DNA from 2 places in the Dechloromonas aromatica RCB genome. Region 2 is predicted to be linked to the other one. Evidence: predicted binding sites of a transcription regulator. Region 2 holds the regulator's gene; the other holds the start of a gene.
The links. Region 2 encodes FNR, which switches genes on or off when oxygen is low (the NO sensors DNR and NnrR bind a similar motif). Its sites were predicted from a motif close to TTGANCTAGNTCAA; they were not measured.

Region 1 (3,416 bases), 2.1 Mb from region 2:
GCTGTGCGGCAGGTAATTGGCCACCGCCACCCACTTGCCATCACCGGAAACCGCCGCATTGCGTGTATTGATACCGGCGCGGACTTCGGCCACCACTTTCAAATTCCACATATCGAACTTGGTGATCCAGCCATCGCGCGAGGCGAAGAAGACGTAGCGCCCATCCGGCGTGAATTTCGGCCCGCCATGCAAGGCGAAGCGCGACTGGAAACGGTAGATCGGCTCCAACTTGTCGCCATCGAGAATGGACACGTGGTGATCGCCCGATTCCACAACGACGAACAGGTTCAACGGGTCGGCCTTGAACTGCGGTTTGTCCGGCAGGCTGCCCGGGGCGAAATTGACGATGCGCGAAGCTTTGATTTCCTTCTCGCCCCAAACCGGCATCGGCGTAATCGGCGTGTAGGCGTACTCAACCAGCGCCTTAATTTCCTCGTTATTCAGTTGCTGGCCAAAACCAAGCATCTGCGTGGCAGGCCTGCCTTCGCGGATGACCTTCTCGGCCTCCGGCTTGCGCAGCCGGGCCAGGTTATCCGGCAACAGCGCCGGGCCGATGCCACCCAATCGATCTACCCCATGGCAGGCGGCGCAATGCTGCTTGAAATTGGCGACAACATCGGCAGCTTCGGCCAGTTGCGCCATACCGAACAGGAAATAGGCGGCAAAGCCGGCCGGGATCAGGATTTTCCCGATGCTGCGTAAATTCATGCTGCAATCTCGTCGTCGGAAAGGTAGCAACCGGGATCTTCCGCCCAGGCATCGCCAGTCATTTGCTGGGCACGAACGCGGGTATTACCGTTGCAAATTTGCAGGTAGGCACAGGTACCACAGCGCCCCTTGACGGCCCGCGGGTGCTGCTTCAACCCGGCCATCAGTTCATCCGAGGTATCCGGCCAGATCTCCGAAAATGGCCGATCCTTGACGTTGCCCAGATTGTGGTGCCACCACATGGTGTCCGGATGCACATTACCGAGGTTGTCGATGTTGGCGACATTGACGCCCGACGAGTTGCCGCCCCACTGGCGCAGTTTGGCTTCGACATGCGCCGCCTTGTCCGGGAAACGCCGGCGCACCCAGTGCAGGAAATAGACACCGTCGGCATCGTTGTTACCGGTCGTGAATTCCTTGTTCAACCCGCGCTGGTTGTAACCCCAGCAGGTATCGAACAACAGGTCCATCGCCCAGCGGGTCAGCTTGTGCTGGGCGTCGTCCTTGCGGTTCTTGTTGCCGCGCCCGGCGTAATTGAGGTGTGAGAAATAGAAGCGGTCGATGCCTTCGTCCTCGACCAGCTTGAGCAGACCGGACAGATCGTGGGCGTTGTCCTGGGTCATCGTGAAGCGGACGCCTATTTTCAGCCCCAGATCACGACACAGGCGGATGCCTTTCAGCGAGGCCTCGAAAGCGCCATCCATACGCCGGAACTTGTCGTGCGTTTCGCGAATGCCATCCAGCGAAACGCCGACGTAGTTGAAATCGCACTCGGCGATCTTGCCGATGTTGCTTTCGTCAATCAGCGTGCCGTTTGACGACAGGCCAACGTAAAACCCCTTGGCCTTGGCACGCTTGGCGATGTCGTAGATATCTGGTCGCAGCAGCGGCTCACCGCCGGAGAGGATCAGCACCGGCACCTTGAAGCCCTTGAGGTCATCCATCACCGTGAAAACCTGCTCGGTGCTCAACTCGCCAGGGAAATTCGTATCGGCGGAAATCGAATAGCAATGCTTGCAGGTCAGATTGCAGCGCCGGATCAGGTTCCAGATCACCACCGGACCGGGCGGGTTGCGTTTTGGCCCAAGCGGCGTTGGCTCGGCGATTTCCTGCATGTATTGTGAAATGCGAAACATAATTTTCCTGACGTTGGGTCCTGCGACATTCAATGGCAGCACGCCGCGCGATGCCTTGACTTGCGTCAATCACGGCCAGATTGGGCGGCTAGGTACGTGGCGTCGCCCTTGCGGTATACTCCCACGATGAGCGCGAAACCACTGAATTCAGCCAGCACCGAGCTGGCGCTCCCCGGCCATTGGACTGCCGCAATCGAGCCCAGGCTGACCTCCGGCGAAACAACGCAGGCATGGCTGGAAATCGACCTCGATAATCGCCTGAAATTTTCCAGCGGCCTGGTCCTGGTGACCAATCGCCGCCTGCTTGCCCTGCCGGCGGGCGAGACTGACTGGCAGGAATGGCCACTGCGTGGCGGCCTGACGCTGAACCATCACGACCATGCCGGGGTCGGCGCTCTCGAACTGATCGACGAACAGGGCCAACTGGCCACCTGGCGTTACACGCTGGCCAAGAACCTGGCTGCCTTGCGCGTCATCAGCGAATTTGACCTGAACCGCGACAGCATCGTGTCCGGCCAACCTGTGCAGCGGACCACCGAAGACTGCTGCCCAAAATGCAAGGCACCGTTGCCGCCGGGTGAAGATGAGTGCCCGATCTGCAACCGTGAAGCCACCGTCGCCCCGTCCACCTGGACACTTTTCCGCCTCTGGCGCTTCGCCCGCCCCTATCGCTGGCAACTGCTCACCGGCTTCCTGCTGACGCTGGCCTCGACCGCGGCCCAACTGGTCCCGCCCTACCTGACCATGCCGCTGATGGACAACGTGCTGATCCCGTTCCAGAACGGCAAGCCGATCGACTGGCCACTGGTCTCGATGTATCTCGGTGGTCTGTTCGGCGCCGCCATGCTGGCCTGGGTGCTCGGCTGGATTCGCACCTACATCCTGTCGCTGGTTTCCGAACGGATGGGCCGCGACCTGCGCACCACCACCTATGAACACCTGATGGGACTCTCCCTGGAGTATTTCGGCGGCAAGCGCACCGGCGACCTGATGGCGCGGATCGGCAACGAAACCGACCGCATCAACATCTTCCTATCGCTCGACCTGCTCAATTTCGCCACCGACGTGCTGATGATCACGATGACCGCCGTCATCCTGTTCAGCATCAACCCCTGGTTGGCCCTGGTCACCTTGCTGCCGCTGCCGATCATCGGCTGGATGATTCACTTCGTCCGTGAAAAACTGCGTACCGGCTTCGAGAAGATCGACCGCGTCTGGGCTGAAGTGACCAACGTGCTGGCCGACACCATTCCCGGCATTCGCGTCGTCAAGGCCTTTGCCCAGGAAAAGCGCGAAAGCGAACGTTTCCGCGCCGCCAACGAACACAACCTGCAGATGAACGACAAGCTGAACAAGACCTGGTCCTTGTTCACGCCGACCGTCACTCTGCTCACCGAAGTCGGCCTGCTGGTCGTCTGGGTCTTTGGCATTTGGCAGATTTCCAAAGGTAACAGTTCAGTCGGCGTGCTGACTGCCTTCCTCGCCTACATCGGCCGCTTCTACACCCGTCTCGACTCGATGAGCCGCATCGTTTCGGCCACCCAGCGTGCGGCCTCCAGCACCAAGCGCATT
Region 2 (3,416 bases):
AGGACATCAAGGCACACATCAGCTTTGCCCCCGGCATCAACAACAACTCGACCGTGATCGGTTTGCCGATCGGCAATAATGCCGGCGGTGCCGGCAACACCAATCCATACAGCCAGATCGATACCCGCAACGTTTATTTCCAGTTCGGCAACAACAGCTGGGGGACGCTGAAATTCGGTCGTGACATCGGCTTGTTCGGCCAGAACATCATCCTCTCCGACATGACCCTGCTTGGCGTCGGTGGTACCAGCAATGCCGGCATCCCGTACAACACCACCTTCGGCATGATCGGTCACGGCTACATGTATACCGGCTTCCAGCCACAGATTACTTACACGACACCGTCGGTAGGCGGTCTGCAGGGCGCGGCCGGCATCTTCCAGCCGAGCAGCTTCGCTGGTAACGAAACCAAGGCGCCGGGCTTCCAGGCCAAGATTGATTACGACTGGAAGGGCAAGGTGCCGGGCAAGGTCTGGGGCGGCCTGGTGACCCAGTCGACCAGCTGTTCGGTTGATCCTTGCGCGACCAAGTCCTTCACCGCTACGGGCTATGAAATCGGCGCCAAGGCCGGGTTCGGCGACTTCGAAGCGGTTGCCTACGGCTTCAAGGGTAACGGTCTGGGTCTGTCGACCATTGGCGCCCAATTCCTGGGCGGCAGCAATGGCGCTGGCAACAAGACCGATTCGCAGGGTTATTTCCTGCAGGGTACCTACAAGTTCGGTGCGACCAAGGTCGGTATCAATTTCGGCGAGAACAAGGACAAGGATGGTTACACGCTGGACAACACCCGGACGATCAACGGTGTCCTGCGTGCCACACCGGATAACCAGATCAAGAACCGTGCAGTCACGCTGGGCGTCTATCACTCGCTGAACAAGTACATCACGCTGGTCGGTGAGTACAACCAGGAGAAGATCACCAACGTTGCCGATACCAATTACGACAACAAGAACCGTACCCTTTCGTTTGGCGGCCTGATCTTCTTCTGATCGCCACAGCTCCCGTATTTCTTGCGTCAGATGTTTTCCTCGCATCTGTTCAGGACACCCTCCGGGGTGTCCTGTTTTTTTTCATTGCTGCTGCTTATATTTTTATTGGCCCGGATCGACTGTAGTCATGCTGCCGACGGGGTTGTTTCCAGGGTGGTCGAGGCTGGCGATTTTCGCTCAACCCACGAGGCGCTTGTCGAGGCGGTGGAGGCAGAGGGGCTGATTGTCGGGGCGGTTATTCCGTTTGGCCGGATGCTTGATCGAACAGCCGGCGCACTAGAGGCGGAGATGAATCCGTTGGTCGAGGCCGAGATTGTCCAGTTCTGCAGTGCCGGATTAGCCTGGCAGATGGTGGTTGAAGATCCTGGTCAGATTGCTTTTTGTCCCTTGTCGGTCGCCATCTATGTGACGGCAGCCGAGCCTGGTCGAGTGACCATGGTCTACCGCTCGACAGGGGGCGCGACACCGGCCCGCATCAAAGCCGAGGCGCTGCTGTTCAGGCTGGTCGAACGGGCCGCAGAACTGGCAAGACTGCGTTGGTAAAGCGTCAGCTGCGGTGGCTCATCAGGGCCTTCAGCCCATTGACGTTCAAAATCCGGATGTGTTTCTGCTGAACGGCGATGTGGCCTTCTTCCTGAAATTTCGAGAAGGCACGGGAGACGGTTTCCAGCTTCAGTCCGAGATAGCTACCGATTTCCTCGCGGGTCATGCGCAGGTAGAACTCGGCATGCGAGAAGCCGCGCGCCGTGAAGCGTTGCGACAGATTGAGCAGGAAAGCGGCCAGTCGCTCCTCGGCGCGCATGGTGCCGAGCAGCATCATCACACCATGATCGCGAACGATTTCCCGACTCATGACCTTGTGGAAGTGGTGTTGCAGCGTGTGGATTTCGCGCGACAGGCCTTCCAGTCGCGAGAACGGAATCGAACAAATTTCGCTGTCTTCGAGCGCGATGGCATTGCAGGTGTGGTATTCGGTGCTGATACCATCCAGCCCGAGCAGCTCGCCAGCCATCTGGAAACCAGTGACCTGGTCACGGCCATCTTCAAGCAGCACATCGGTCTTGAAAAAACCGCTGCGGATAGCGTAAATCGCGTCAAAGCCTTCACCGGCGCGGTAAAGATGGTCGCCGCGTTTTATGCGGCGACGAGTCGAAACCAGGTCGTCGAGGCGCTCCAGTTCTTCAATGCTGAGCCCAAATGGCAGGCATAGTTCGCGCAGGTTGCAATTGGAGCAGGCTGTCTTGATGACAGATAGCGAGATTTCCTGATTTAATGGGTGTGTTTGTGCCATTGGCAACCTGCGTTAGCTTGATCCAAGTCAACCGCAAAAGCATGCCATCCGAACATAATTCGAACAAATTTTAATGGCTTGCCTAATGAACTTCGCAACAGAAAACCTCGTCTTCGATCCGCAGATCATTCGCCGCTTCGACGTCAACGGCCCGCGCTACACGTCCTATCCAACGGCTGATCGCTTTGTTGAGGCTTTCGACTCGGAGGCTGCCAAGCTGTGGCTCGGAAAGCGCAATATTGGCGGGATCAGCCGACCGCTCTCATTATACTTCCACATCCCTTTCTGTAACACTATTTGCTATTACTGCGCCTGTAACAAGATCATCACCAAGGATCATGGGCGCAGCGCCAAATACCTGAAATATCTGGCCAAGGAACTCGAGATTCAGGCGGCGGCACTGGAAGGCCGCGACGGTGAGCACGAGGTCATCCAGTTGCATTGGGGTGGCGGTACGCCGACCTTCCTGTCGCACAGCGAAATGCGCCAGTTGATGGGCGAAACCCGCAAGCACTTCAAGTTGCTCGATGGCGGCGAATATTCGATTGAAGTCGACCCCCGCAAGGTGGATACGGCCACGGTCGCTCTGCTGGGTGAGCTGGGTTTCAACCGCATGAGCGTCGGCGTTCAGGATTTCGACGAAAAGGTACAAGTTGCCGTCAATCGCGTTCAGAGCGAGGAAGAAACCTACAGCGTCATCCGTGATGCGCGGGCCAACGGCTTCAAGTCAGTTTCTGTCGACCTGATCTACGGTCTGCCGCATCAGACGGTGATGGGGTTCAACCGGACGCTGGAGCGCGTTCTGGCGATGGATCCTGACCGTCTGTCGATCTACAACTATGCGCACATGCCCAGCATGTTCAAGCCGCAGCGCCGGATCAACGAAGGTGATCTGCCCTCAGCCGATACCAAGCTGCAGATTCTGGCGCTGGCGATCAAGAAACTGACCGATGCGGGTTATGTCTTCATCGGCATGGACCACTTTGCCAAGCCGGATGACGAACTGGCAGTTGCCCAGCGTCAGGGCCGCCTGCACCGTAATTTCCAGGGCTATTCGACTTACGCCGATTGCGACATGCTGTCTTTCGGCATCTCTTCGATCAGCAAGGTCGGGCCGACCTATTACCAGAACGTCA

Region 1: the regulator FNR is predicted to act here: its motif matches at 1,900-1,913, upstream of nirJ (heme d1 biosynthesis radical SAM protein NirJ).

Annotation. Positions count from the first base shown of each region.
Region 1 is NC_007298.1:3,508,988-3,512,403, forward strand. Features, by position in the region: gene DARO_RS16670 (cytochrome D1 domain-containing protein) at 1-708, opposite strand, end outside; gene nirJ (heme d1 biosynthesis radical SAM protein NirJ) at 705-1,844, opposite strand; gene DARO_RS16680 (cyanophycin metabolism-associated ABC transporter) at 1,971-3,416, shown strand, end outside.
Region 2 is NC_007298.1:1,146,900-1,150,315, forward strand. Features, by position in the region: gene DARO_RS05435 (porin) at 1-989, shown strand, start outside; gene DARO_RS05440 (DUF302 domain-containing protein) at 1,095-1,532, shown strand; gene fnr (fumarate/nitrate reduction transcriptional regulator Fnr) at 1,537-2,280, opposite strand; gene hemN (oxygen-independent coproporphyrinogen III oxidase) at 2,366-3,416, shown strand, end outside.